DNA from 4 places in the Mesorhizobium sp. INR15 genome. Region 3 is predicted to be linked to each of the others. Evidence: predicted binding sites of a transcription regulator. Region 3 holds the regulator's gene; each other region holds the start of a gene.

Region 1 (7,518 bases), 3.2 Mb from region 3:
GCTGGGTTCATCCACAGGAACTCCCAGACATTGCCATCCGGGTCTTCAATGTGGCGGTTGAACATGAAGCCGAGATCCTGCGGCGGATTGGGATCAGCGCGACCACCCGCGACCACGCCGCTCGCGATTGCGGCATTGACTTCTTCTTTGCTGTCAACGGTGAGTGCCACCAACATCTGGCTCTCACGGCTGGGGTCACCGATCGGCCGCTTTGTGAACTGGGTGTAGTGCTCGTGCGTCAGCAACATCACGCCAATCGTGTCGGAGAACATGATCGAGCTCGCCTGTTCGTTTGAGAACTGCGGGTTCAGAGTGCCTCCGATCGCGAGGTAAAATCTGGTCGCCGCCTTGAGATCGCGCACCGGAAAATTCACGAAGATCTTCTTAGCCATGGACTGAAATTCCTACCCATTTCAATGAGAACTAGACCGTCTAGTACCCGAAATTTATGACTATCAGTTGGGAACTGAACTGTCTAGTACTGGCATTGGAGGATCACATGGAAATCGACGGCGAGACGAGATCGGCACGCAAGGATCGCGAAATCATCCAGGCCGCGACGGCGGCGTTCGTCCGCGGGGGATACGACGGTACCAGCATGGAGGAAATCGCCACCAAGGCAGGGGTTTCCAAACAGACCGTCTACAAGCATTTCACGGACAAGGAGACGCTCTTTGGCGATGTCGTCCGATCAAGCGCGGCCCAAGCCAATGATGCCATTGAATTGGTGACAAGGTTGCTCTCCGATACCGAATTTACGGCGGGCGGCCTGCAACAGCTTGCCCGGCGTTTGATGACGACGCTGATGGACGAGGAGCGACTGAAGCTTAGACGCTTGATCATTGCCAACGCGGACAGGATGCCGCGGCTTGGCCGCGATTGGTACGAAAAAGGCTTCGAGCGCATGCTTGCCACGATGGCTTCTTGCTTTCAAAAGCTGACAAGCCGAGGCCTTTTGCAAACCCGCGATCCGCATTTGGCGGCCAGCCACTTTTTTGGAATGCTTCTTTGGATTCCGATGAACGAAGCTATGTTCACCGGAAACAGGAACCCGCGCTCCATGGCTGAACTGGAACGGCACGCCGATGTCTCGGTCGAGGCCTTTCTTGTCGCTTATGGCGCGCCGTCGCAATCGTCAGGGCCAACGCAGCGAAAGCCTCAAAAACCTGTCAAATCACTCGACTGGAGCTCATTTCTCTGGCGCGAGGGGAATTGAAGCCAAAGGCCCCGAGTTCACATACGGCCCGCCGTTGGCGATAGGCGGCGAGCGAAGCTGTCAGAGTGGCAACTGCCATTGCCGGACAGGCTCCGCATCCGGCTCGCTCACCTTCGCCGACCGGCCTTTCTCTGCGCCAGATGTGCCGATTAATCTCGCCTCCGCTCCGGCGACCAGCAAAGCAAGACCGCTTTCGAACTGTGCCTCGTGGCCGCCGGCGCGATAGGCCAGAATGGCCGCGCTCAATAGCGGATAGGCCTGCGCCGCCGCATCGAGTTCAGCGCCCCTGCCCGGCCCTTCCGGCGCGTCGGCCTGCTCCTCCAGCACGCAGCCGACCGTGTAGCGGCCGACCGCTAGCAGCAACTGCATGGCATTCTGGGCGAGCATGCCGTGACCAACAAGGAACCGCAGCATGGCCTCGAACCGCTCGAGGCTGTCGGGATTGGCTTCCGTGCCGGCATGAACGCGCGCGCCATCGCGCCAGGCGACCAGTGCCCCGCGAAAACTGCGGGCGTTGTTGCGGACGAAATCCTGCCAGCTTTCGCCAGCCTGTGGCGCCCGGTGCCGGTGCCCGCGCCTCAGCATTTCGTCGTTCATGGCGTCGAGCAGCGCGCGCTTGTTCTTGAAATGCCAATAGAGCGCCGGCTGCTGCACCTTCAGCCGCTCCGCCAGAAGCCGCGTCGACAATGCGTCGATGCCCACCTGGTTCAGCAGCGCCAACGCCTCGGTGACGATCAGCGTCTTGTCCAGCTTCATCCGAGCTTCTCCAGCTTGCGACTTCTACTTATCAGTGATAAGCGCTCCTTATCAACGATAAATTATGGACTATTACGATGAAAAGAGCTTACCCCGTTGTGCTGATGGCGATGATGCTCGATGCCGCCGGCATCGGGCTGATCATGCCTGTTCTGCCCGGCCTGCTGCGCGAGGTCGGCCACATCAAGGAGATCGGCTGGATCTTCGGCACGTTCCTTGCCGCCTACGCCGCCATGCAGTTCCTGGTCTCACCCTTGCTCGGCGCGCTGTCGGACCGCTACGGTCGACGGCCGGTGCTGCTCATCTCGCTGGCGGGCGCCACGATCGACTATCTGTTCATGGCTTTCGCACCGACCTTGCCGCTGCTGTTCGCCGGCAGGATGATCGCCGGTATCACCGGCGCCAGCATGGCGGTGGCGTCCGCCTACATCGCCGACATCACGCCGGAGGACCAGCGCGCGCGCCGTTTCGGCCATCTCAGCGCCGCTTTCGGCGTCGGCTTCATCGCCGGTCCGGCACTAGGCGGCTTGCTCGGCGAAATCTGGCTGCGCGCGCCGTTTCTCGCGGCCGCGGCCCTCAACTGCCTCAACCTGACGTTGGCCTTCTTCCTGCTGCCGGAACCGGAGCGCGCCAGGGGTGCCGGCGAAACACCGTCGCTCAATCCGCTGGCGCCGCTTCGCTGGGCGCTGACCTTTCCGGCGCTGCTGCCGCTGATCGGGGTTTTCGTCGTCTTGGGCCTGGTCGGCGAGATCGGCGGCACGATCTGGGTGCTCTACGGGCAGGACAAGTTTGGCTGGAGCGTGCTGACCGTCGGCGTCTCGCTGACGCTGTTCGGACTGTTCCACGCCGGCGCCCAGGGCTTCGTCGCCGGACCCATCAGCGAACGCTGGGGCGAGAAGCGGGCGCTCCTCATAGGCATCGCCGCCGATAGCGCCGCCTATGTGTCCATAGCATTGGCAACACAGGGCTGGGTGGCATTCGCGCTGCTGCCACTGTTCTGCCTCGGCGGCATCGGCGCGCCGGCGCTGCAATCATTGCTTACCGCGCGTGTCGGCGAGGATCATCAAGGCCGCCTTCAAGGCGTGCTGGCAAGCATGTCCAGCCTTGCTTCGATGGTCGGTCCGCTGGTCATCAGCATGACCTATTTCCACACGCGCAGCGTCTTTCCGGGGCTGGTGTGGATCGCCGGCGCATCACTTTACCTGCTCTGCCTGCCGCTGCTCGCCGCCAGCCTGCCCCGACGAACGCCGGCGACAGCGGCTGAGTAAACTTGTCCACTGACGCAATTTCTGGTCAATCCAGCAGGATTCCGCTGTGTTTTGCGTGCCGCGCCGGTCAAAGCTCTTCGCTTATCCACAGCACCGACATATGCCTGTCACACACAGCCTATGGAGATACTCTTCATTTGAGGGGAGGTCTGCATGGCCGACAAGAACAGCGTCACACTGCTCGACGACACCTCGACATTGCCGGCAATTGTTGCCAACCCGTCCGACATCGCCAGGATTGAGAGCACGATCGACGTCAAGGATCGTGCCGGCATTTCGGTCTATGGCGACCGTGCCCAGCAGGCCGTCAGCGACTACGCCAACAAAATCCTGGGCCAGTTGCGCAACCGCGACCTTGGCGACACCGGCGATCTTTTGACCGACATCATCATGAAGGCCAAGAACCTCGACCCGGCTTCGCTGAAGGATGAAGGATTTCTCGGCAATCTGTTCAGCTCTTTCAAGGCGCGGCTCGAACGCTTCAAGGAGAAGTACGAGGACATTGCCGGGCAGATCGACCGCATCGGCCTCGAACTCGACCGGCACAAGGATACGCTACGGCGCGACATCGCCGTGCTCGATGACCTGCATGAGCAGACCAAGGACTCCATCCTCAAGCTCGATGCCTATGTGCAGGCCGGCAAGAGATACGTCGAGGACTATCGCAACAACGAATTGCCGAAGCTGAAAGCCGCAGCGGATGGTGCCGGCGGCGATGTCGGCGGCACGCTGGAGGCGCAGACCTATCAGGATGCCGTGCAGGCGCTGGACCGGCTGGAAAAGCGCGTCTTCTATCTGGTGCAGGCGCGCCAGCTCGGCATCCAGCAATTGCCGCAGATCCGCATCGTCCAGTCCGGCGACGAGACGCTGATCGAAAACCTGCAGGCGACGTCGGCGCTGACTGTTCCCGCGTGGAAGCAGAAGATGGTCATCATGCTTGGCCTGAACAATCAGAAGTCGGCGCTCGAGCTGCAAAAGACAGTGACCGATGCCACCAACGAAATGATCCGCCAGACTTCCAAGATGATGAAGGACCAGGCGATCTCGATCGAGGAACAGGCGCAGCGCGGCATTGTCGATGTCGAGACGCTGGCGCAAGCCAACCGCGATCTCATCGACACCGTGCAAGGCGTGCTGAAGGTCCAGCAGGAGGGCCGCCAGAAGCGGGCCGATGCCGAAAAGCAGATGGACCAGATGACCATCGATCTGAAGAAAGCGCTGACCCAGTCCTGATCGGAACCGCCATGCCGAAGACGCTGATGTCCGTGCTGCTGCTGGCCTTCTGTTTGCTGCTGGCGGCCTGCAACGCCAACGATGTGAAATTCTCCATCGTCTCCGGCTCGGAAAACACCGTGCTGCAGCCGATCGTGCAGGAGTTCTGCACCAAGCAAGGCGCCACCTGCACTTTCGCCTATGAGGGTTCGCTCGACATAGGGCTTGGGCTGCAAAGGCCGGGCGGGCTTGATCAGGACGCGGTCTGGCCGGCTTCGAGTGTGTGGGTCGACCTGTTCGATTCCGGCCGCAAGGTGCGCAACCTGACCTCGATCGCGCAGATGCCGGTCATTCTGGGCGTACGCAAATCCAAGGCCACCGAACTCGGCTGGGTCGGCAAGGACGTCTTCATGAAAGACATCCTTGCCGCCGTGAAGGACGGCAAGCTGAAATTCCTGATGACCTCGGCGACGCAGTCCAATTCCGGCGCCAGCGCCTACCTTGCCATGCTGTCCAGCGCGCTTGGCGGCAAGGAAGTGATCGAACCTGGCGATCTCGACAGTCCGAGCGTGCGCGAAACCGTGAGCGCCTTGCTGCAGGGCGTCGAGCGTTCGTCCGGCTCGTCGGGCTGGCTCGCTGATCTTTACGTCGACAATGCCAGCAAGGGCACGGTCTATGACGCGATGTGGAACTATGAGGCGACGCTGAAGGAAACCAATGACAAGCTAAAGGCGATGGGCAAGGAGCCGCTCTACGCGATCTACCCAGCAGATGGCGTTGCTGTCGGCGATTCGCCACTCGGCTTCATCGACCATGGCCGCGGCCCGGATGCCGAGAGATTCTTCACCGACCTGCTCGCCTATCTGCAATCGGACGCGGTGCGCAAGCGCATCGCCGACACCGGCAGGCGGCTGCCGCTGGGCGGCTCGGCGATCCAGGCGGCGGCCGAACCGGACTGGAACTTCGATCCCGGCAAATTGGTGACATCGATCCGCATGCCGGAGCCGGCGGTGATCCGCAAGGCGCTCAATCTCTATCAGGAGGCGTTGCGGAAACCTTCGCTGACGGCGCTGTGCTTTGATTTCTCAGGCTCCATGGAAGACCAGGGCGAGAAACAGTTGCAGGCGGCCGCGCAATTCCTGTTCACGCCGGAAAAAGCCAGCGAAGTGCTGGTGCAATGGACGCCGTCGGACCATATCTTCGTGCTGCCGTTTGACAGCACCGTACGCGACAATTTCGAAGCAACGGGCGATGCCGCTGGGCAAAGCCAGCTGCTGGCGGCGGTCGCCCAGCAGCATGCCGGCGGCGGCACCGACATGTATGCCTGTGCTCAACAAGCGCTGCAGCAGATCACCGCGACGCCGGATCTGTCGAAATATCTGCCGGCGATCGTGATCATGACGGACGGCAAGACCGATGGCAGCGCCGATTTCTTCCTCAGCCAGTGGCGCAGCGCGCCGGTACAAGTGCCGGTGTTCGGCATCACTTTCGGCGACGCCGACAAGAGCCAGCTCGACAACCTTGCCAAGGCAACGTCAGCGCGTGTCTTCGACGGCAGTGGCGATCTGGCTGGCGCGTTTCGTGCCGCACGCGGATATAATTGAACAATGCGTGGCTTGTTCGGCAATGACTGGAACTGGATCGCGGCGGGCATCGTCTCGGCGGCGCTGCTGATCGGGCTGAACTTTCTCACCCATTTCCCTTTCCTGGTATCGGCGATCATCGCGGCTCTGGTCTTTGCCGGGCTGGTGTTCGTGCTGGCGCCGCGCCAACTGTTCGAGGGGCTCGACCTCGGTTCTGTCGGCGGCAGCCGGGTGGCGTTCGCGCGTGAATTGCTGGCGCAAGCCCAGCCGGCGGCTGAACGGCTGGCCGCGACGGCCCGTTCCATTCCCGACAAGGACATGGCGGCTAAAGTGAAGAACCTGTCCGACATCGCCGCCGATGTCATCTCGCGGGTCGAGGCCAAGCCGGAAAGCGCCTCTTCGGTGCGGCGGTTTCTCACCTATTACGTGCCGCAGGCGGCGGAGGTGGCGGAGGGCTATGCGGCGCTGGCCAACCGCCGCGCGCCAAACCAGGCGCGGCTGGCCAGCATCGGCTCTGTGGTCACCAAACTTCAGGATGCATTCGTGCACTATGCCGACAGTCTCGCCGACAGCGAACTCGGCACGCTCGACGTGGACCTGCGACTCATTCAGGAGTCGCTGAAAGAGGATATCGGTCGCTGATGGCCATTTCGCGCCGCGCTTTCGGATTGGGCCTGCTGGGTGCCGCTGCAGCCGGCACCGGTGGCTATCTGACGCTCAAGGATCGCCCTGAATTCCGGGGCTACCTCGGCAACAAGGCGCATCTGTCCGGTTTTATCGGCGGGGAAAAGCAGGCGTTTCTTGCCGATCCGGATGTCATGCACGCGCTGGCTGGCTATGGGCTCGAGCTTAACGCGCGCGTCGCCGGTTCGGTGGAAATGGTGCGCGAGCCGGCTCTCCTGTCGCAGAAACCACAGTTCCTGTGGCCGTCCTCGTCGATCATGGTCGATCTGGCGCGCAAGAACGGCGTTGCCATCCGCAACGACCAGGTAGTGCTCAATTCGCCGATCGTCATCTACACATGGGGACCGGTGGTTGAAGGCCTGAAGAAGAGCGGGCTCGTCACTGTCGCCGCCAAGGGTGGCTACAACCAGCTCGACCTTAAGGCCTTGCTCGATGCGATACTGGCCGGCAAGAACTGGTCGGACCTCGGTATCGACGAGCTCTATGGCCGGGCTCGTATCGTCTCCACCGATCCGAACCGTTCGAATTCCGGCTTCATGTTCGCCGGGCTGGTGCTCAGCCTGATGAGCGGCGATGTGGCGACGCAGGAATTACTTGCCCGTCACGGCGACGAAGCCAAGGCGATCTTCCGCGGCATGGGCCTGAAGTCCTCATCGTCGGGAAAACTGTTCGACCAGTATATCGCAGGCGGGCTCGGCGCCGAGCCAATGGCTGTCGGTTATGAGAACCAGTTGGTGGAATGGGCGCTTGCCGATCCGGCGCGCTGGCAAAGGGTGCAGGCTGGCACGGGTGCGAAACC
Region 2 (7,518 bases), 1.9 Mb from region 3:
AGCCCGGACTTTCCTCACCCGCGGCCTTTCGGCGATTGCTGGTGCGGCCGCCCGGCCAGCTGGCAGGGCGTATAAAGGGGTTCACGCCACAAAACGCAAACGAAAAAGCCGGCCACAATAGCCGGCTCCCCAAAAGCAGCGGCTAGAGTGCCGCCATCGTCACCTTGACCTTGCTGCAATAGGCGGCGGAAATCGGGTTCATCCGCGTTGCCGCATGGCCGGCATTGTATTTCAGGATCGTGCCGCAGGTCGTGCCGCCGCCGAGGTCCTGCGCCATGCCGAGGTACTTCATGCCGTATTTGATGTTGGTGTCGGGATCAAACAGTCCCCTTGCCGAGCCGCTGTAGCCCATCATCCGCGCCGTCGCCGGCTTGATCTGCATCAGGCCGACTTCGCCGGCGCTGCCGACCATGTTCGGCCGGTAGTTGCTTTCGATCTTGATCACCGCATGCGCCAGCGACACCGGAACGCCGTAGCTGGCGGCATAACGCGCGACGATCGCCGAATACTGGCCGCCGCCGGCAACCGCCGCTGTTGACACCGCTGTGCTCGCACCGCTGATGGACGCCGTTGTCGTCAGGTCGACGGTCTTTCTGCCGCGCTTGCCCTGTCGCTTCGAGACCGGTTTCTTCGCCTTTGCCCAGCTTGCCTTCTCAACCTTGGCGGAAGCGCGAGCGGCTGCTTTCGGACCGTGGCCAGCCTTGGCTGGCGTCGCCTTGCCGCCTTTGGCGGTGGCGGTCACAAAGCCCTGATCAGCCCGTGGGCTGAGTGGTGCGGCATCGGCTGCGGTGAAGGCAAAAGTCATTACGCCGGCAGCAAGAGCTGCCGTTAAAACGGTCAATTTCTGCATGTGATCCTGTTCTGTCTGAACCGCGTGAAGATCTTCACGCGGCAACGCTTAATTACAATCGGAACATCCGGGGGGCTTGGGGTCCGACAACTTGCACGATCGCCGTTTGACGTCCGATTTGGCGCCAAACAAGGCGAGGCAAGTCACTTTGAGTGACAAGTTGTAACTTAAGGACTGGGAAAGGATTACTTGGACACGCCTCTACCCGGGGTCAGGGCCGGATGGAATCGAGCAGCCGCCGCAGCGTCCGCATTGTCGAACCATCGGCAGCGCCATCCACCTTGCGCGGCCGGAAGTGCCGTTGAAAAGCCTCAACGACGATCTCGGTCTGCTTGTCGAAACTGCCTGTTATTTCAACGCCATAACCATAGAGCGCGAGCATCGACTGCAGCGCCTCGACGTCGGGCCCGGCGTCACCGGGGTTCAATGCTGCGCCCCGGCGAACAGGGGCCGCCGCGACAAGATGGCCAACACCGGCCGCGAAAAGGGCCCTCCATGGAAACTTCTCGCCTGGGTCGATCTTGCGCCCCGGCGCCACGTCGGAATGGGCAAGCACCCGTTCAGCGGCGATGGAATGGCGTTTGGCGATACCGGCGCATAAGGCGATCACGGCGTCGATCTGCCGTTTGGGAAAGGCGGGATAGCCCAGCGAATGCCCCGGATTGACGATTTCAATGCCCACGGAGCGGGAGTTGATATCGGTAGCGCCAAACCATGAGCTCTTGCCGGCATGCCAGGCGCGATCGCTTTCCCGGACCATCTGAACGATTTGCCCGTCCTCATGCACGAGATAATGCGATGAAACCTCGCTGGCCGGATCGCACAGCCAGGCCTCGGCGCCCGCCCCCGTACCCATGCCGGTATAATGAAGCACGATCATGTCGGGCTTGAGCGTGTCTCGTCGCGGGCCGAAATTCGGCGAGACCCGGACTTCGGCGCGTGGTTCGTCGGGCGAGAACCCGCTCATGCGTGCCGCAGGCCCCGCTCGATCATCTCGTAGGCAGCGTTGATCGCAGCGACCCTCGTCGTTGCGATCTTGATGAATTCCTGCGGCAGGCCGCGTGCGATCAGCCGATCGGGATGATTGTCCGAGACCAGCTTGCGATAGCGCTTCTTGACCTCTTCGAAAGGCTTGCCGCGCTCGATGCCGAGGACGATGTAGGGATCGCCAGCGCCCAGATTGACGTGCCGCGCCAGGATGCTTTCGTAATGCGCTTCGTCGATGTGGAAGATCTCGGCGATGCGATGCAGGAACGCACCTTCACGCTCATGCACCAGCCCGTCCGCCTTGGCGATGTGAAACAGGCCGTCAAGTATGTCTTCCAGCATCACGCAATTGGAATGCCCGGAACCGCACATCTGCGCCATCCGTTCGGCATAGGTTTCGAAGCCGGCGACATCGCGCTGGGCGAGATCGAACAGCCGCGCCACGTTGCGTGTCTCTTTCGGCGGCACCTCGAATATTTCCTGGAAGGCACGCACCTCATCCTGGGTGACGATACCATCGGCCTTTGCCATCTTGGCCGAAAGCGCGATCATCGCCACGGAGAAGGCGACGCGACGGCGCAGATCGGCGTCGCCGGAAAAAACCGTGCGCACGGCCTCGACCACATCGGCGACACCCGACGAGGCTGAGGACGAAACGCGCGTGATGAAGTCGCCGAGGCGATCCCAAATCGACATGGCCTGCTTCTTAGAGCGACGGCCTCGCGCTATCAAGCCGGGATAACCAACAGGCCTTTGGCGCAGGTTGATCCGACGCAGGCCGCATAACAAAATGAAAAGGCCGGCACGAGGCCGGCCTTCTCTGATCGCAACTCGAAAATACTCGGGACTTACTGCGCTGGCGCAGGTGTTGCCGGAGCCGGTTCAGCGGGCTTTTCGGGCGCGATGCTCTGCGTCGTTGAATTGTCCGTTGCCGGAGGCTTCGCGGCCGGCGGCGTGGCTTCCGGCGTGGCCGGCTTCATCGGCTGTTCGGCGGCAGGCGGATTGGTGCTCTGGGTGGTGGTGTTGTCTGTGCCGCTGTCGCTGCATGCCGCAACGCCAAGCAAGGCAAGAGCCGAAACTGAAGCAAGAATAAGTTTCTTCATAACATCTCTCCTTCTAACAACGCCCCCGCTCGCGGTGACGCTCGGAAAGAAAATGCATGGGAAGCCGATGGGTTTCGTAACGTTGCGTTTCGGCATGTAACATCATTCACGGTTTCGTGAGCATCGGAGCCGGCTCGTGACGAGCCTATGAGCCGCAACGCACGAAGCCGGCTCTTGTCATGCACCTGTCATCACCGGGCGCTACCCGCTTGCGCCAAAGCAAACGGGGAATCAGATTGCCATGACGGACGTTTCCGGAGACTTGGTTTTTCGTCGCGGCAAGGAAGTTGGAAAGGCCGTCTATCAGAACCGCCCGTTGTCGAAGGCCGGCATTTCCGAGCGGCTTTTCGCCTTCCTGTTCTCGGGCCTCGTCTACCCGCAGATCTGGGAAGATCCCGATGTCGATATGGAAGCGATGCAGCTTGGCCAGGGCCATCGCATCGTCACCATCGCATCCGGCGGCTGCAATATCCTCGCCTATTTGACCCGCTCGCCGGCAAGGATCGACGCTGTCGATCTCAACGCCGCCCATATCGCATTGAACCGCATGAAGCTCGAGGCGGTACGCCATCTGCCTTCGCAGGGCGACCTGTTCCGTTTCTTCGGCGCCGCCGACACCAGCCATAACTCCGAGGCCTATGACCGCTTCATCGCCCCGCATCTCGACCCGGTCAGCCGGCATTACTGGGAGCGCCGCAACTGGCGTGGCCGGCGCCGCATCGGCGTCTTCGACCGCAATTTCTACCAGACCGGCCTGCTTGGGCTGTTCATCGCCATGGGCCACCGCACGGCAAAATTCTTCGGCGTCGACCCAGCCGGCATCATGGCCTCGAAGAGCGTTGCCGATCAGCGCCGCTTCTTCAACGAGCAACTGGCGCCGGTGTTCGAAAGGCCGCTGCTGAAATGGGCAACGTCGCGCAAGGCGTCCCTGTTTGGCCTCGGCATCCCGCCGGCTCAATACGATTCGCTGATCACATCAGGTGACGGCACCATGGCCAGCGTGCTGAAAGCCCGCCTGGAAAAACTGGCTTGCGATTTCCCATTGCAGAACAACTACTTCGCTTGGCAAGCTTTTGCCCGCCGCTATCCCGAACCCGGCGAGGCCGCCCTGCCCGCCTATCTGGAAAAGCAGAACTACGAAACGATCCGCGGCAACGTCGATCGTGTTGCCATCCATCACGCCAACCTGATCGAATTCCTGGCCGGCAAGGATGCCGGCTCTGTCGATCGCTTCATTCTACTTGATGCGCAGGACTGGATGACGGATGACCAGCTCAACGCGCTGTGGGCGGAAATCACCCGCACCGCCTCGGCGGGCGCTCGCGTCATCTTCCGCACCGCCGCCGAACCGAGCCTTTTGCCCGGCCGCGTCTCCGCTTCGCTGCTCGATCAGTGGAACTATGAGAGCGAAGCCTCCTGTGAATTCTCGGCCCGCGACCGCTCGGCCATCTATGGCGGCTTCCACCTCTATGTGAAGCGCGCGGCATGAGCACCACCGAGCTGCCGGCCAGCCATGCCGAACTGATGGACGGCGTTTACCGCTGGCAGCGCCACATCTACGACCTGACCCGCAAATACTATCTTCTCGGCCGCGACCGGCTGATCGCGGGGCTGGAAGTACCGGCTGGCGGTACCGTGCTGGAACTCGGCTGCGGCACCGGCCGCAACATCATTCTTGCCGCCCGTCGCTATCCCGACGCCCGCTTCTTCGGCCTGGATATCTCGGCTGAAATGCTGGAGACGGCCGGCAACGCGATCGACCGCGAAGGCCTGTCCGGCCGCGTCACGCTGGCATGCGGCGATGCTACGGATTTCAACGCCACGGCGCTCTTTGGCCGAGCCAATTTCGATCGCGTCTTTGTGTCTTATTCCCTGTCGATGATCCCCGGCTGGGAAAGGACTGTTTCGGCCGCGCTGAAAGCACTTTCACCGAATGGCTCGCTGCACATCGTCGATTTCGGCCAGCAGGAAGGCTTGCCGGCCTGGTTCCGCTGCCTATTGCGAGGCTGGCTCAGAAAATTCCACGTCTCGCCGCACTCGACCCTGCGCGAGGTGCTTGAATCGGAATCCCGGCAAACAGGCGCAACCTTCCGTTTCCGCACGCTTTATCGCGGCTATGCCTGGCTCGCTGTTATTGGCGGGCAGAAGTAAACGGTCATTAAGTCCCGGTCTTGCTGTCCGCCGCGTGCACGACATCCCACGGCGCCAACCAGTCTCCCGCGACCCGCAATTCGACATTGGCGTCATCCTCGATCACCTTGCAGACGGTCATTTCGCCAGCGCCGACACCGTAGCGTTCGCCGGCCAGCTTGAACCGGTCATGGGTCGCACGGGTCAGTTCATTGCGCGTGCCGGTCTCGGCCATCAGTTCCTCGATCAGGCCGAGATCCTTGAGACAAAGCGCGATCGGAAAAGACGGATCGTAGTGGCCGGCAAAGATCGACGGCACGTCATGCTGAAGCACGAAGCTGTCGGCGGCACCACCTTTCATCACCCGCCACCAGACATCAGGTTCCAGTCCTGCGAGCTTTGCGGTGACCATGGCCTCGCCGATCGCCGCGGCATGGATTTTCCAAAGCTGGTTGTTGACGAGTTTGGCCACGTAGCCGTTGCCATACGGGCCGACGCGCCGCAGCTCGCCCATCGCCTCGATGACAGGCCGCACCGCCTCGACATCGGCATCGGTGCCGCCAACAAACATCGGCATATCACCTCGGATCGCTGCGTCCACCGATCCGGTAACCGGCGCATCGACCGGCCCGCCGCCTTTCGCCTGGAATTCGGCGGCCAGCGCACGCATCAGTTTCGGGCCGCTGGTGGTCATGTCGACCCAATACTTGCCGGCACAGGACGCGGTCAGGAAGCCGTTCTCACCCCGCACCACCTGTTCGATCTCTTTCGGGCCAAACACCATCGTCACCACGATATCACTGCGTGCCAGCACATCGGCAGGACTGGTGGCGGGCTTTGCGCCGGCAACCGTCAACGCATCCATGGACTCCGGACGAATATCGTAGACGACCATCTCGAACCCGGCGCGCCTGACATTGAGCGCCGCGTTGCGCCCCATCGTCCCAAGCCCGATAAACCCCACGACCATGATGCATTCTCCCTGTTCCCGGCACGGAGACTGCATCTTCGAATGGGTACGAGATAGCCTGTATGCGAATTGAAAGAGCCTATTTCAGCGCCTTCACAAGCGCGCCCACCATCGTCTGCGGCCGATAGCCGAGCTTGGCATTCGTCACCCAGCCGCACCACCACATCGGTTGATCAGCACCGAAACGTCACGGGGAGGCCTTGGCGGCTGTCCAGGACAATCGACGCAAAGCATGAAAAGCTGTATGTTAGCGATCTCTATTTTACCTCAAGAAGGCGAACATGAGTGCGAGGGGAATCTTTTCTTTAGCTGCCTGCACGATTTTTTTGAGCTCGTCTGCAATGAGACCGGTCTACAATGACGCGTGTCTTATCTCCCCATGCGACGTGTTCGAGGGCGCGCCGCATTCGCTGGCGGCCGATCCTTTGGACAAGGCGACGTTCAAACTGGCCAATGGCAAGGGAACGCAGTGCATGGCCAGTGATCCTGAAAACTGCCAGACCCTTCGCAAATACACGAAGCTGAAATGGGACGACGCGGCGCGCGCCAGCGGTCATACCGAGCTCTGGGAGAAGCTTTTTGCGGCCTCTGCCAACTGAACTACGCAAGTTGATCGGGTATCTTTGTGCAATCGCGATTGCCGCCTACGCGATACATGGCGTCGTCACTGACGATCTGGTCATGCCCTACCGTCTGGGACCTTGGCGCCAAAAACATTTTGAGAATCTCCATGTGCGCGGCATGTGGGCACTTGGAGGCTCGGCCTGCCTACTGCTTGGCGCCGCCGGTTTTGCCGTTCTGGCTTACGGCGTCATTGGAACGAAACCGGGCGCAGATCCCAGAGCGAGATTCTACAGAAATCTGGCTACCCCATTGATCTGTATCGGCGCCGTGTTCTTCCTCGGAATATCATGGTTCGCCGAGTGGTTTGTCCGATGAGGATCGCGGCGGCTGCGCCGTCATATTCGGTGCTCGGCGCTTAACAAGGGAGAATTTGCGGCGATGAGGGGTAAAACGAATTCCGTACAGACACAGATTAACGCGCGTCGCGTTGAAACGGATTCATGCGGCGCGCTCTCAAAACCGGGGACGTGCATTAGTGTAGCGCCTTGGCCAACGCTCCCACCATCGCCTGCGGCCGATAGCCGAGCTTGGCCGGTGTCAGCCCCAGCCGTACGATCACCAATTGCTCCGACGGAATGATGGTGACCGTCTGCCCGTCATGGCCTTCCATCCAGTAGGTGTCCTTGGGCAAGCCCGCTGAAACGCCCGCACCCGGACTGTCCTCATCGCCAGGGCCTTCGATCCACAACTGGCCTTTGCCGTAGACCTTCGAGGCCGGTGCCGGCTCCCGCATCCAGGCAACGAAGCCGGCGGGCAGAACCTGGTTGCCGTTCCAGACACCGTCCTGCAGCAGGAACTGGCCGAACCGTGCCCAATCATGCCCCGTGGCATAGAGGTAGGAGCCGCCGACAAAG
Region 3 (7,518 bases):
CGGCCGTTGCGATCGCAATGGCTACGGCGTCCACTTTCACCCTTTCCGCGGCAATGGCAGCTGATCTTTCCGGCGCCGGCTCGACCTTCATCTACCCGGTGTTCGCCAAGTGGGCCGACACCTACAAGAAAGACACCGGCATCGGCCTCAACTACCAGTCGATCGGTTCCGGCGGCGGCATCAAGCAGGTCACCGCCAAGACCGTGACCTTCGGCGCCACCGACAAGCCAATGTCCGATGCCGACCTCGAGAAGAACGGCCTCGTGCAGTTCCCGATGGTCATGGGCGGCATCGTGCCGATCGTCAACCTGACGGGCGTCAAGCCGGGCGAACTCATCCTTGACGGCAAGACGATCGCGCAGATCTACATGGGCGCCATCACCACTTGGGACGACGCCGCGATCAAGGCGCTGAACCCGACCTTGACCCTGCCGTCGACCGCCATCGCCGTCGTCCACCGTTCGGACGGCTCGGGCACGACCTTCAACTTCACCAACTATCTGGTCAAGCTGTCGCCTGACTGGAAGGAAAAGGTTGGTTCGGACACGGCCGTTGAATGGCCGACCGGCGTTGGCGCCAAGGGAAGCGAAGGCGTTGCCAACACCGTCAAGCAGACCGACGGCGGTATCGGCTACGTCGAGTATGCTTATGCCAAGCAGAACAACCTCTCCTATTCGAAGATGTTGAACGCTGCTGGCAAGGTTGTCGAGCCTTCACTCGAATCCTTCGGCGCGGCTGCTTCGAATGCCGACTTCAAGGGCGCGAAGAACTTCAACGTCATCATCACCAACGAGCCTGGCGATGCCACCTGGCCGATCGCCGCCTCGACCTGGGTGCTGATCCACAAGGCTCCGGATGATGCGGCTGCCACCGGTGAAGCCCTGAAGTTCTTTGCCTGGGCCTACAAGGACGGCAAGGAAACCGCCAAGGCGCTTGACTATGTCTCGATCCCGGACAGCGTCGTGGACCTGATCAAGACCTCCTGGAAGGCCGACATCATGGCCGACGGCAAGCCCGTCTACGCCGGCGAGTAATTTCACCCGAAGGAGCGCCGCGCCTTGCGGCGCTCCTTTTTTCTCAAGACAAAGAGCCGAGCTTGACATGAGTGCTGTCCAGGAAGCCTTGCCAGCCAATAAAGGCTCGCGCGACGCCATCGTCAGACGCTTCGCGCTGACCGATACTATCTTTCATGCGGCTACCCGTGCCGCCGCGATCCTCGTGCTGGTGCTGCTCGGCGGTGTCGCGATCTCCTTGTTTGCCGGTTCCTGGCAAGCGCTGTCTACCTTTGGCTTCTCCTTTCTGACCACCGAAAGCTGGAACCCGGTCACTGAGAAATTCGGTGCGCTGGCGCCCATCTACGGCACCATCATCACATCGGCCATCGCCATCCTGATTGCCGTGCCGCTCGGCATCGGCATCGCAATCTTCCTCACGGAACTTTGCCCGCGCCCATTGCGGCGCCCGATCGGCATGGCGGTTGAACTGCTCGCTGGCATCCCCTCGATCATCTACGGCATCTGGGGTCTGTTCGTGCTGGCACCGTTCCTGCAGACGACGGTTCAACCCTTCATTATCTGGCTGTTCCACGGCGTTCCCGGCCTCAACAACCTGTTTGCCGGCCCACCCTACGGCATCGGCCTGCTGACCTCGGCGATGATCCTCGCCATCATGATCCTGCCTTTCATCACCTCGATCACCAAGGACGTGTTCGACACGGTGCCGTCAGTGCTGAAAGAATCGGCCTACGGTATCGGTTGCACGACCTGGGAAGTGACCCGGCGCGTGGTTATTCCCTATACCCGCATCGGCATCATGGGCGGCGTCATGCTTGCTCTTGGCCGTGCGCTCGGCGAAACGATGGCGGTGACCTTCGTCATCGGCAACGCGCACCGGATCAGCACCTCGCTGTTCGCGCCGGCCACGACAATCTCAGCGACCATCGCAAACGAATTCACCGAAGCCGTCGGCGATCTTTACACATCCTCGCTGGTGGCGCTCGGCTTGATCCTGTTTGTCATTACCTTCATCATCCTTGCCATGGCACGCTACATGCTGATGCGCATCGACGCCCGCACGGGAGCCTGACCGATGTCGACAGCCACATCGCTTCAACAAAGCCGCAAGCGCAAGAATGGCGTGATGATGACGCTGTGCGTCGTCGCCGCCGGCATCGGCCTTGCCTGGCTGGCGCTTATCCTCGGCGCGTTGCTCTACAAGGGTGCTGCCGGCCTTTCGCTCGACGTCTTCACGCAGATGACGCCGCCGCCGGGTGATGCCGGTGGCCTGCTCAACGCCATCTACGGCAGCGTGGTGATGACGGTCATCGCCGTTATCGTCGGCACGCCGATCGGCGTGCTGGCCGGCACGTACATGGCCGAGTACGGACGCTTCTCGAAGCTCACCACCGTGGTGCGTTTCATCAACGACATCCTGCTCTCCGCGCCGTCGATCATCGTCGGCCTGTTCGTCTACGAGTTGATGGTGCGGCCAATGGGGCATTTCTCGGCGCTCGCCGGTTCCGTGGCGCTCGCCATCCTGGTCATTCCGGTCGTTGTGCGCACAACAGAGGACATGCTCAACCTGGTGCCGAACGCGTTGCGTGAAGCCGGCACCGCGATCGGCGCGCCGCGCTGGGTTGTCATCAAATCCGTCGCTTACCGCGCCGCCCTTTCCGGTATCGTCACCGGCATATTGCTATCGATCGCCCGTATCTCCGGCGAAACGGCACCGCTGCTCTTCACGGCCCTCAACAACCAGTTCTGGAGCAGCAATCTCAACGCGCCGATGGCCAGCTTGCCTGTCACCATCTTCCAGTTTGCTCTCAGCCCCTACGAGGAATGGCAGCAACTGGCCTGGACCGGTGCACTCATCATCACATTGACGGTTCTCGCGCTTAGCATCTTTGCACGCAGCCTGACCGGACGCAGAGAGGACAAATGAGCCAGATGTTGTCTCCAGACATGACGATCGCAACCGAGGCAACCGCCAAGGCCAAGATCGAGGTCAAGAACCTCAACTTTTTCTACGGCCAGTCGAAGGCGCTGAAGAACATCACGCTGTCGCTGCCAGAGCGCAGCGTCACCGCCTTCATCGGACCGTCGGGCTGCGGAAAGTCGACGCTGCTGCGCGTCTTCAACCGTATCTATGAGCTCTACCCGAAGCAGACCGCCGAGGGCCAGGTGCTGCTCGATGGCCAGAACGTTCTTGACCGCTCGCAGGACCTCAACCTGTTGCGGACCAAGATCGGCATGGTGTTCCAGAAGCCAACACCGTTCCCAATGTCGATCTATGAGAATATCGCTTTCGGCGTCAGGCTCTATGAGAAGATCAGCAAGTCCGAGATGGACGGTCGCGTTGAACAGGCGCTGAAGCGTGCGGCGCTCTGGACCGAGGTCAAGGACAAGCTCAATGCCAGCGGCCTCAGCCTTTCCGGCGGCCAGCAGCAGCGGCTTTGCATTGCCCGCACCGTGGCGGTGAAGCCCGAAGTCATCCTGCTCGACGAGCCGGCTTCGGCTCTCGATCCGCTGTCGACCGCCAAGATCGAAGAGCTGATCGACGAGTTGCAAGCCGACTACACGATCGTCATCGTCACCCACAACATGCAGCAGGCAGCGCGCGTGTCGAAGCAGACAGCCTTCATGTACCTGGGCGAGCTGGTCGAATTCGACAAGACCGAGAAGATCTTCACGTCGCCCCGCGAGAAGCGCACTCAGGACTACATCACCGGCCGCTTCGGCTGAGTCTCAGGCATACGAGGACAAGATCATGGGCGAACATACAGTCGCTTCTTTCGACGAGGATCTCGGACAGATCAGCAGGCTCATCAGCGATATGGGCGATCTCGCCGGCGCGATGGTTGGCGGTGCAACCAAGGCGCTGCTGACCTCCGACAACGCGCTGGCGCAGCGCGTCGTTTCCGATGACGCCATCATGGACGCGCGCCAGCGCGAGCTCGACGACCGCGCCATCACGCTGATCGCCAAGCGGCAGCCGATGGCGGACGATCTTCGCCATGTCGTCGGCTCGATCCGCATGGCCGGCGATCTGGAACGCATCGGCGATCTGGCCAAGAACATCGCCAAGCGCGTCGGCACCGTCGGCCTCAGCGTCACGCCGCGCGACCTGTCGCACTCCATCGACGGAATGGCGCAGCTGGTGCTGATCCAGGTACAGGGCGTCATCGAGGAATACGCGGCGCGCGACGCGGCCGCCCTGGCGAAACTACGCGCCGACGATGAGCGCATCGACGTCAAGTACACCTCGGTGTTCCGCGAGCTCCTGACCTACATGATGGAAGATCCGCGCAACATCACCGCTTGCACGCATCTGCTGTTCTGCGCCAAGAATCTTGAGCGCATCGGCGACCACGTGACCAACATCGCTGAAAACGCGTACTATGTCCTGACCGGCACGCAGTTGCCCGCCAATCGTCCGAAGCAGGACGAGACGGCAATGACCGTGCCGGCGGCATGACAGGGGTGACCAGCCGATGATCGCGCCACGCATCATGGTGGTGGAGGACGAGGAGCCGCTAGGTGTGCTCCTCCGCTACAACCTTGAATCCGAGGGCTACCAGGTCGAAGTGGTAACGCGCGGCGATGAGGCCGAAATCCGGCTCCAGGAGAATGTTCCCGACCTTCTGGTGCTCGACTGGATGGTGCCGGCGGTTTCCGGCATCGAGCTCTGCCGCCGGCTAAGAATGCGTCCCGAGACGGAGCGGTTGCCCATCATCATGCTGACCGCGCGCGGCGAGGAAAGCGACCGTGTACGCGGTCTCTCCACCGGCGCCGACGACTATCTGGTCAAGCCGTTTTCCACGCCGGAATTCATGGCTCGGGTAAAAGCGCTGCTGCGCCGCGCCAAGCCGGAAGTCCTGTCCAGTGTGCTCAAGGTCGGCGACATCGTGCTCGATCGCGAATCGCACCGGGTCTACCGCAAGAAAAGCGAGATCCGGCTCGGGCCGACCGAGTTCCGTTTGCTCGAATTCATGATGCGTCATCCTGGCCGCGTGTTTTCGCGCAGCCAACTGCTCGACAATGTTTGGGGCGAGACGATCTATATCGACGAGCGCACGGTCGATGTGCATGTCGGCCGGCTGCGCAAGGCGGTCAACAATGGCCGCATGCCCGACGTCATCCGCACCATTCGCGGCGCGGGCTACGCCATCAGGGAAGACTGAAAGCCGGCAAATTCAGGCGACGTCCTTGCCGACGGATTCAGGCTTTGTTTGTGAGCCCGGCGCGAAAATCTCCTGGTCGACGAAGGTCAGCGCCCGCATGGCGCAGCCTTCGCGGATCAGCGGCAGCTCATTCGGCTCGGTGTCGAAGGAAATCGATTTCGAGTGCTGGCCACCGGCGGTCTGGGCTATGGCTTCGCGCAGCGCCGGTTCGATCAGGTCGAAGGCGGCGGCGCTGACGCCCACCATGGCGACAGGCGCCGGATCGATCAGCGCGAACAGGCTGCCGAGACCGAAGCCGAGCGCTTCACCGGCCTTGCGGTAAGCTTCGCGCTCCGGCCCATCGCTTTCGCGAGCCGATGCCGCCAGCGCCCGCATCTCCGCGTCGCTGACGTCGACCGGTTCGGCGTCCTCGCCCATTTGCCTGGCGTTGCGCCAGATGGCGTAGTTGCCGGCATAAGCCTCGACGCAGCCGCGCCGTCCGCAGCGGCAAAGCGCACCGTTCGGCCGATGGATCATGTGGCCGAACTCGCCGCCGGACGAATGGGTGCCGGTGAACAATTCGCCCTTCAGCACCAGGCCCATGCCGATGCCGTGCGACAGCAGGATGGCGATGAAGTCATCGCGGTAGCGCTCCGGGTTACGCCAGCGCAGCGCAACCGCCATCATATTGCAGTCGTTTTCCATGGTGGCGGGGATGCCGAATTCCTCTTCCAGGATGTCGGCGAAAGGGATGTTGGTCTGTGGTGTGATCGGCGACCACAGCAGCGCGCGGGCATGGGAATCGGTAATGCCCTGAATGGCCAGTGCGATGCGGGCGACGCTGTGGATATCGAGGTCCGGATCCTCGAGCCGGCGCCGCACGATGGCGACGCATTCGCCAATGAGCGCCTCGCGCGACATGGTCAGTGTGTCCAGCCGGCGCTGCTCCTCGGCGATCACCTGGCCGGCATAGTCGATGACGGCAACCGACAGGAAGTTCAGCGACAACACCACGGTCATCACGGCGGCGGCTTCCGGGTGGAGGCTGAGGCCAACCTGGGGGCGGCCGCGCTTCAGGGACACGGTCTCGCTTGGCTTGCTTTCCGTGAGAATGCCTTCGGCGATCAGGTCGGAGGAGATCGCCGAGATGGTCGAATGGCTGAGCCCGGTTGTGGCGGCGATTTCGGTGCGGGACGGCTGTCCTGCCCGGCGTACGGACGAAATAACCATCGCCCGGTTGCGCCGGCGCAAATCGTCGTGACGGATTCCGACCGACATTGTTCCTGCTTTCCTCCCCGCCGCCGCGACCTTTCGTGCAATCGAAGGCCGTCGGTGACACACTCCAAATACTGGCAGAACCCGGCAGTCCTGTCATATTATTTATTACGGGGCTCGAAAAAAATTACTCCGAACATCAGAAACCATCAGAATCGATGTTGACAGCGCTCTGACGTTGGACCAGTGTTTTTTCGAGGCTCGAAAAAATAGAGCCTTTGTGCCGGCCTTCGGGTCAGTTTGGTCGCGCCACACGCGGCGCAGGGAGGATAACATGAAAAGATTCACAGCCGCCATCCTGGCGGGTGCCGCCATGTCGCTGACGCTCGTGTCGGTCGCGCAGGCGAAGGACAAGGTCATCGGTGTCTCGTGGTCGAATTTCCAGGAAGAGCGCTGGAAGACCGATGAGGCGGCGATGAAGAAGGCCATCGAGGCCGCTGGCGACAAGTATATTTCCGCCGACGCGCAGTCCAATCCCGGCAAGCAGTTGACGGACGTGGAGAGCCTGATCTCGCAAGGCGCCAATTCGCTGATCATCCTGGCGCAGGATGCCTCGGCCATTGGCCCGGCCGTGCAGAAGGCACTGGACGAAGGCATTCCGGTCGTCGGCTATGACCGCCTGATCGAAAACAAGGACGTCTTCTATCTGACCTTCGACAACAAGGAAGTCGGCCGCATGCAGGCCCGCGAAGTGTTCAAGGTGAAGCCGGAAGGCAACTACGTCTTCATCAAGGGCTCAGGCGCCGATCCGAATGCCGATTTCCTGTTCTCGGGCTCGATGGAAGTGCTCAAGGCGGCCATCGACAGCGGCAAGATCAAGAATGTCGGCGAGGCCTACACGGACGGCTGGCTGCCTGCCAACGCCCAGAAGAACATGGAGCAGTTCCTGACCGCCAATGACAACAAGGTCGATGCGGTGGTCGCGGCCAATGACGGCACCGCTGGTGGCGTCGTCGCGGCGCTGACGGCGCAAGGTCTGGCGGGCACCGTGCCGGTTTCGGGCCAGGATGGCGACCACGCCGCCCTGAACCGCATCGCGCTCGGCACGCAGACTGTTTCGGTCTGGAAGGACGCACGCGAACTCG
Region 4 (7,518 bases), 400 kb from region 3:
ACATTCGTCGCCGTCCTGGTGCTGGCTGGCCTGGCCCATCTGACCGGAGCGCCGATCTTCATCTCCATGGCGTTGCTGGCAACCGGAATGGCTGTTCTTGCCCTGCATCTGCGCGGCAGGCGCGTGGAGCGCCGCACGGCGGCACTTCTCGACGAAACCGCGGCCCGCAGCCGCGCCGAGATCGAGACGTTGGCCGACCGCATGTGGGAGATGCAGGAGAGCGAGGAGCGCTTTCGCGGGCTGATCGACGCGCTGGGCGATCTTGTCATCCACCGCGACCGCGACGGCCACATCGTCTATGCCAACAAGGTCTTCGCCGATCTCGTCGAAACCGATCCACGCGACCTGCCCGGCAAGACCCTGGTGGAACTCGGCATCGACGTCGGCATCGTGCCCGATGCCGCCTTCTCGGATCACGAGTGCCTGAGTTCAACCGACGTTGCCATCCGCACGCCAACCGGTCCGCGCTGGTTCTCCTGGATCGAGCTGTCGGTGCGCGACAAGGACAGCGGCGCCGTCTCGCATCGCGCCATCGCCCGCGACATCACCGCCCGCAAACGCGCCGAATCATCGCTGATCACCGCGCGGGAGCGCGCCGAATACGCAAGCCAGGCCAAGTCGCGCTTCCTTGCCACCGTTAGCCATGAAATCCGCACGCCGATGAACGGCATCATGGGCATGGCAAAACTGCTGGCCGACACCAGCCTGTCTCCCGAACAGCAGACCTATGTCGGCGCCGTCTCGACCTCGGCCAGTGCATTGCTCGCGCTGATCGAGGACCTGCTCGACTATTCCAAGATCGAGGCCGGCCGCTTCGATCCCGAACCGCAGCCGATGTCGGTGCGCGAGATCGCCGACAACATCATCGAATTGCTGGCCGCCAAGGCTTTTGCCAAGGATATCGGTCTCGGCTGCCATGTCGAACCCGATGTGCCGCAGATGATCACCGCCGACCCGGGCAGGGTCAGGCAGGTCCTGCTCAATCTCATCGGCAATGCCATCAAGTTCACCGACAGCGGCGGCGTGCTGGTGAGCATCGCTCGTGTCCGTACCGAGACCACGGACCGCATAGGATTCACCATCACCGATACCGGCCCCGGCATGCGCGATGACGACATGGAGCGCATCTTCGAGGAATTCGAACAGGCCGATGGCACGTCGACACGATCGCATGGCGGCGCTGGTCTTGGCCTGGCCATTTCCAGGCGTCTGGTGATCGCCATGGGCGGCACGATTTCCGTATCCAGCCGGCTTGGCCAGGGGTCTGAATTCGTCTTCGAAATCCCCGCCATAGCGGCCACCGGGGCGCCGCAGAGCCGGCAGAATGCACTGTCAGGCCGGCACGCGGTGATCCTGTCGAAAAACGCCGTCGAGGCCGACGCCATCGCCCGCACCATTCGAGCCAATGGCGGCATGGTCGACATCGCGACCACCGCCGCCCAGGCCGCGCCATTCGCGGTCAATTGTGACGTGCTGCTGATCGACGCGGCCATGGAAGAGAGCGACGGACGATTGCTCAAACGCCTGCGCCAGAACGGTTTCACCGACTGTGAAGCGATCACAATGATTGCACCGACCGATCGCGGCATGCTTGGTGAATTCAGGGCCAACGGCTATGCAACCTTCCTGGCCAGGCCGGTGCGTGGCGGAACGCTCTTGCGCGTCCTTCTGAGCAGGGATGCACCTGATCTAGCCCAGCCACAGCCGGAGAAGCGCCGCGCACCTGCTCACCGTGCCACCGGCATCCGCCAGCAGGGCCTGTCGGTGCTGATCGCCGAGGACAATGACATCAATGCCATGCTGGCGCGTGCCACGCTGTTGAAGGCCGGGCATCGGGTGCATGTGGTGGGCAACGGCAAGGCCGCTGTCGAGGCTGTCACCGGCGTTGGCCGCAAGCAGCGCTTCGACGTTGTGCTGATGGATCTGCACATGCCGATCATGGACGGGCTGGACGCCATCGCCGCCATCCGGCGCCACGAGGAAGAAACCGCCGCCCCGCCGGTTCCGATCATGGTGCTGTCGGCGGATAGCCAGGAAAAAACCCGCCATGCCGTGCTTGCGCATGGCGCCAGCGGCTTCGTCACCAAGCCGCTCGACCCCGACGCACTGGTCCATGCCGTCGAGGGTCAGGTCGCTGCTTGAACTTCCGCAAGCAACGACTTCCCTGACTTAACGTAGCCGGTTGAGAGCATTCGCCAGCCGACGAAGTATTGCCCGATGCGTCGTATCACGGTACTGTCACAATCCTGTTGCACCTACACCGTATCCCCGTGCCAAGAGGGATGGCTCGAAGGAGAATCACTCGTGCATACAGTTATGCCGGAATGTGACACTCGGCCGAACGCCAGCAGCGCCTTGCTCGCCGGGCGTAACGTCGATTCCGTCATAAAAGGCGCTTCGCTCGGTCGAATCGGCAACCTCGAGGTGCGGCTCGCCCGCAACGAGGCCGAGATTGCTGCCGCGCAGGAAGTGCGCTACCGCGTCTTTTACGACGAGATGGGCGCCCGCAAGAACCTGTTCCAGGCGCAGGACCGTCGCGACGCCGATCGGTTTGATCCGCTCTGCGATCACCTGCTGGTCTTCGACACTTCGCTCTCCGGCCCCGAGCATCGCCGCATCGTCGGCACCTATAGGCTCCTGCGGCAAGAAATCGCGGCCGCCGCCGGTGGCTTCTATTCCGAAGGCGAATTCGAGCTCACCAAGCTCATTGCCCGCCACCCGGGCCAGCGCTTCCTGGAGCTTGGACGTTCCTGCGTTCTGCCCGAATACCGCTCCAAGCGCACCATCGAGGCGCTGTGGCAAGGCATATGGGCCTACATCAAACATTATGAAATCGGTGTGATGACCGGCTGCGCCTCGTTCCACGGGACGGTGCCGGCGGCGCATGCCGAAGCGCTCACCTATCTCGCCCATCACTGCCGGACCAATTCGGCCTGGGATGTGCGCGCGGTATCCGGGCGCTACTGCTCGATGGATCTGATGCCGATCGAGGCGGTCAATCCCAAGGCGGCAATCGCGGCGATGCCGCCGCTGGTCAAGGGCTATCTCAGGGTCGGCGCACGCATCGGCGACGGCTGCGTCATCGACCGCGAATTCTCGACCGTCGACGTGTTCGTGGTCATGCCGGTCAAGGAAATCGGCGCGCGCTACGTCAATTATTATGGCGGGGAAGCCCAGCGCTTCGCCGCCTGAGACGGTGACCGGCAATCTTTCCAGCGCTTTCGAAGCAATGCGGCTCGCGGCGCGTGGCCTGCCGGATATTGTCGAAACCACGTCCTACGGCACGCCGGCCCTGAAGGTCGGCAAGAAGCTGCTTGCCCGGGTCAAGGATGCCGAGACGATCGTCCTGATGTGCCCGCTCGAGGAGAAAGAGCTGCTGCTGGAAGCGGCACCATCCATCTATTTCGAGACGGATCACTACAAGGGCTGGCCGGCGCTGCTTGTCAGGCTGGCGGAAATTCCATCCGACGAATTGCGCCATCGGCTCGAACAGACATGGCTACGGCAGGCGCCGAAAACGCTCATCAAGAATTGGCAGGCAACAAACCCTGATTTTCAGGGAATATCTTCCGGACGCCGGCCCGGACGGCTCTTGTAGGACGGAAACGACCAGCCGAATTTGAGCGCCCCGCCGCGCACGGCAAAGGCAGCCACGAAGCCCGCGACGCTCGACGCCAGCGGCGGCAATCCGGCGAGATCGCCAAGCGTGTAGAGCGCGGCACCAGCAAGTGCCGCCGTCACATAGACTTCCGGCTTCAGCAGCACCGATGGCTCCCCGGCCAGAAGATCACGAAGGATACCGCCAAAAGTGGCGGTCAGCATGCCGGTGATGATCGATACGGCCGGCGAGCCGGTAATGGCCAGCCCCTTGGCGGCGCCCATCACCGAGAAGGCGGCAAGGCCGATGGCGTCGAGCCAGAGCAGCAATTTGTAGCGGGATTCGACCCGGTGCGCGGTGAAGAAGACCAACACCGCCACGACCGCGCAGATCAGCACATAGTCGCGGTTTCCGACCCAGAACACCGGCACGTTGAGGATGAGGTCGCGAAACGTGCCGCCGCCGATGCCGGTGACGCTGGCCAGGAACAGAAAGCCGATGATGTCGAGCTGCTTGCGCGATGCGGCAAGGGCGCCGGTCGCCGCGAACACAGCGACGCCGGCATAATCGAGAAGCGCGATCGGGTGCATCGGCGGCCGTTCGGTAAGGGAATAAGGTAATACGGCAGTATGTACGGCAAAGCAGTACGGTTGCCTACTGAACTCGCGCCCCTACTGCCTACTGCCTACTGCCTACTGCCTACTGCCCTCAGGCATCCTTCTCGGCCTGCTCGTTGACTGGGCCCGGCTCGACCGTGGCTTCATTTGCCACGATCTTGGGGCCGCCCTTGGCGACACCGACCATGGCGGGGCGCAGCACCCGCTCGCCGATCGAGTAGCCTGGCTGGACAACCTGGACCACGGTGTTGGCCGGAACATCCGGGTTGGGCACTTCAAACATCGCCTGGTGGAAATTGGGGTCGAACTTCTCGCCTTCCGGCGCGAGCTTCTTCACCCCGTGCCGCTCCAGCGTCGACAGCATGGCACGCTCGGTGAGCTCAACGCCTTCTATCAGCGCCTTGAAACCTGCATCGCCGGCAGCCTTTGCTTCGGCCGGGATGGCGTCCAGCGCGCGGCGCAGATTGTCCGACACCGACAGCATGTCGCGGGCGAAATTGGCCACCGCGTAGGCGCGCGCGTCCTGCACGTCGCGCGCGGTGCGGCGGCGCAGATTTTCCATCTCGGCCGCAACGCGCAGCGCTCGGTCCTTCAACTCTTCATTTTCCTTCAGCAGCCGCACCAGTGCCTCATAGTCGCCGTCGATGCTGCCGTCGGTGCGCTCGGCAGCGGCTTCGATCGCCTCGGCCTCATCGGGCGCGCGTTCGTCTTTTGCCTGGTCGCTCATCGCCATGTCCCGTCATCTCGAATGGTGTGGATTTGAGCCCGATATCGAGGTTTGGCGGCCAAAAATCAAGGGGCAAGCGATACTGGCGGCAATCGACCGAGTTTGATCGCGGCCGGCGAAGACCTTTCGATTTTAATTCAAATTTTACTGTAATCCCCGGCTTCGCTTGCCAAGATGGTGCGATGCGGGAACCATTCCCTTGCTGGAGGAGTTTCGAAACCGACAAAGGATTTTGAGATGATGACCCGCGACACCGGCGAAAGACGCGAAGGGCTCGCCACCGAGATCAGGCGGCAGTTTGGCAACCAGGCGACGACCCGATTTCTGCGCACCTTGCCGGCGTTCCGGACGGAGGGGGACATTCCCGACCAATTCAGGGAACTCCTCGAGCGCCTGGATGGCATTGAAAGCAGCACGCCGGGCGGGGGACGACAGTAGCGCCAGCGCGTTGACGGCGATCAAGACTATTGGAGCAACGTGAGCGCCGCCGGCCACGCGACAATTACTCACAGTAATTTTGCGTGAACCCAACCTTGCGGCGGCGGGGCCCGCCGCCTATGCTTCCTGATGAACATGATTTCCCCTGACGCGGCCGCTAACAGCAAGCGCGCCTGGTTGAAGATTCTGGCGCGCTATAAAAAGCCGGACAGGCGACGCAGTTCCATTGAACTCGCCATCACCCTTATCCCATTCGTCACGCTCTGGGCGCTTTCCGCAGCAGCCTACGCCTATGGCCATTGGTGGGGCCTTATCCTCATCTTGCCGGCGGCCGGTTTCTTGGTGCGGATTTTCATGATCCAGCACGATTGCGGCCATGGTTCCTTCTTCGCCAATCGCTACGCTGATGACTGGATCGGCCGCGCCCTCGGTGTCCTGACATTGACGCCTTATGACTGCTGGCGCCGTGCCCACGCCACGCATCACGCCAGTGCCGGCAATCTCGACGAGCGCGGCATGGGCGACATCAAGACATTGACCGTTTCCGAATACCGGCAGCTATCGTGGCGCGGTCGCCTCAGATATCGCCTCTATCGTCACCCTCTCGTGATGTTCGGCCTTGGCCCGACATGGCTTTTCATCTTCGAACACCGGCTGCCGATCGGCCTGATGCGTTCCGGGCTGACGCCTTGGGTGTCCTCGATGTCGACCAACCTTGCCATCGCCCTTGCCGCGACGGTCCTCATCTGGTTCGTTGGTCCGGGCGCGTTCCTGATCGTGCACCTGCCCATCGTCATCCTCGCCGGCTCGGCCGGCATCTGGCTGTTCTATGTCCAGCACCAGTTCGAGGAGACGGAGTGGGAGAATGGCTCCGAGTGGGAGTTCCAGCATGCCGCGCTGCACGGGTCGTCCTATTACGACCTGCCGCCGGTTCTGAACTGGTTCACCGGCAATATCGGCGTCCATCATGTTCATCACCTGTCCGCCAAGGTGCCGGGCTACAGGCTGCAGGAAGTGCTGAGGGATTACCCCGAACTGCGCGGCATCGGGCGCGTGACGCTTCTCGACAGCCTGCGCTGCGTGAAGCTGGCGCTGTGGGATGAGAACCGCCGCAAGCTGGTGTCATTCCGCGAAGCACGCTTGGCGGCGTAAGAAGTTCCGCCGCGCGTTGAGCGCGGCGGATTTCCATAAAACCTGTTCAGGCCGCGGCGCGCTCCTCACGCATCAGGATTTCGCCGTGGCGAATGTCGGTGCCCAGCACCTTCAGGCATTCGCGCATGAAGGCGGCGAGGCCCGGCCAGCCTTTGGCCGACACCAGGTTGCCGTCGACATGGGCGCCAGTGGGCGCGACATCGATATAGATGCCGCCAGCCAGAGTGACTTCCGGCTCGCAATACTGGAGCGCAGCCACTTCCCTGCCCCGCACCACGCCATCGACCGCGATCAGGATCTGCACGCCGTGGCAGATGGTGAAGATCGGCTTTCCGGTGTCATGGAAATGCCGGACCAGCGCCTGGACCCGCTTGTCGATGCGGATGTATTCCGGGCCGCGCCCGCCTGCCGCGTAGACGGCGTCGTACTTGGCTGGATCCACCTCGGAAAACGTCTTGTTGAGGATGTAGTCGTGGCCGAGCTTTTCGGTATAGGTCTGGTGGCCCTCGAAATCATGCAGCGACGTCTTCAGGATGTCGCCGGCCTTCTTGTCGGGACAGACGACATGAACCGTATGCCCGACGGCATGCATCGCCTGCTCGAACACGAAAATCTCGTACTCCTCGCTGAACTCACCAACGAGCATCAATATCTTCTTGCCAGCCATTCCCGGTTCCTCCCTTGTGGCAATTTATTTCGAAGTTCGAAATAATAGACCTATCCTAGGGTGAAGACAGCGAAAGGAAAAGCGTGAATCTGATAATTGGTCAGACCAGATTTAACCAATGAAGCCGATCGCCGCGAAAATGGCACTTAGTATCTGAATGGACTGCATAACTGGTTCGACCAGATTGACCGCTAGACGCCAGCCCGGATCATGTCCGCCGCCTTCTCGGCAATCATGATGGTCGGTGCGTTGGTATTGCCGCCAATCAGCGTCGGCATCACCGAGGCATCGACAACGCGCAAGCCCTTTAGCCCACGCA

The links. Region 3 encodes PhoB, which activates phosphate uptake and scavenging genes when phosphate is short. Its sites were predicted from a motif close to TGTCATNNANCTGTCAT; they were not measured.
Region 1: a site for PhoB is predicted at 3,335-3,351, ahead of GA829_RS24885 (toxic anion resistance protein). Genes of this name have one in related genera too.
Region 2: a site for PhoB is predicted at 3,116-3,132, ahead of GA829_RS17360 (BtaA family protein). Genes of this name have one in related genera too.
Region 4: a site for PhoB is predicted at 2,237-2,253, ahead of olsB (l-ornithine N(alpha)-acyltransferase). Genes of this name have one in related genera too.

The regions. Positions count from the first base shown of each region.
Region 1 is NZ_CP045496.1:5,079,130-5,086,647, forward strand. It holds gene GA829_RS24865 (VOC family protein) at 1-392, opposite strand, end outside; gene GA829_RS24870 (TetR/AcrR family transcriptional regulator) at 500-1,216, shown strand; gene GA829_RS24875 (TetR/AcrR family transcriptional regulator C-terminal domain-containing protein) at 1,277-1,972, opposite strand; gene tet (Tet(A)/Tet(B)/Tet(C) family tetracycline efflux MFS transporter) at 2,050-3,240, shown strand; gene GA829_RS24885 (toxic anion resistance protein) at 3,394-4,473, shown strand; gene GA829_RS24890 (VWA domain-containing protein) at 4,485-6,056, shown strand; gene GA829_RS24895 (5-bromo-4-chloroindolyl phosphate hydrolysis family protein) at 6,060-6,677, shown strand; gene GA829_RS24900 (substrate-binding domain-containing protein) at 6,677-7,518, shown strand, end outside.
Region 2 is NZ_CP045496.1:3,555,496-3,563,013, reverse strand. It holds RNA gene rnpB (RNase P RNA component class A) at 1-63, opposite strand, end outside; gene GA829_RS17380 (lytic transglycosylase domain-containing protein) at 143-850, opposite strand; gene GA829_RS17375 (N-acetylmuramoyl-L-alanine amidase) at 1,062-1,817, opposite strand; gene GA829_RS17370 (J domain-containing protein) at 1,814-2,533, opposite strand; gene GA829_RS17365 (hypothetical protein) at 2,686-2,940, opposite strand; gene GA829_RS17360 (BtaA family protein) at 3,182-4,429, shown strand; gene GA829_RS17355 (class I SAM-dependent methyltransferase) at 4,426-5,091, shown strand; gene GA829_RS17350 (NAD(P)-dependent oxidoreductase) at 5,099-6,040, opposite strand; gene GA829_RS17345 (hypothetical protein) at 6,382-6,639, shown strand; gene GA829_RS17340 (serine hydrolase domain-containing protein) at 7,137-7,518, opposite strand, start outside.
Region 3 is NZ_CP045496.1:1,618,491-1,626,008, forward strand. It holds gene pstS (phosphate ABC transporter substrate-binding protein PstS) at 1-1,034, shown strand, start outside; gene pstC (phosphate ABC transporter permease subunit PstC) at 1,102-2,085, shown strand; gene pstA (phosphate ABC transporter permease PstA) at 2,089-2,940, shown strand; gene pstB (phosphate ABC transporter ATP-binding protein PstB) at 2,937-3,740, shown strand; gene phoU (phosphate signaling complex protein PhoU) at 3,766-4,473, shown strand; gene phoB (phosphate regulon transcriptional regulator PhoB) at 4,490-5,179, shown strand; gene GA829_RS07865 (ROK family protein) at 5,192-6,436, opposite strand; gene xylF (D-xylose ABC transporter substrate-binding protein) at 6,708-7,518, shown strand, end outside.
Region 4 is NZ_CP045496.1:2,021,459-2,028,976, reverse strand. It holds gene GA829_RS09795 (hybrid sensor histidine kinase/response regulator) at 1-2,142, shown strand, start outside; gene olsB (l-ornithine N(alpha)-acyltransferase) at 2,317-3,192, shown strand; gene GA829_RS09785 (MmcQ/YjbR family DNA-binding protein) at 3,161-3,598, shown strand; gene GA829_RS09780 (trimeric intracellular cation channel family protein) at 3,556-4,188, opposite strand; gene grpE (nucleotide exchange factor GrpE) at 4,307-4,942, opposite strand; gene GA829_RS09770 (hypothetical protein) at 5,180-5,380, shown strand; gene GA829_RS09765 (fatty acid desaturase) at 5,510-6,532, shown strand; gene GA829_RS09760 (DJ-1/PfpI family protein) at 6,579-7,199, opposite strand; gene GA829_RS09755 (GMC family oxidoreductase) at 7,391-7,518, opposite strand, start outside.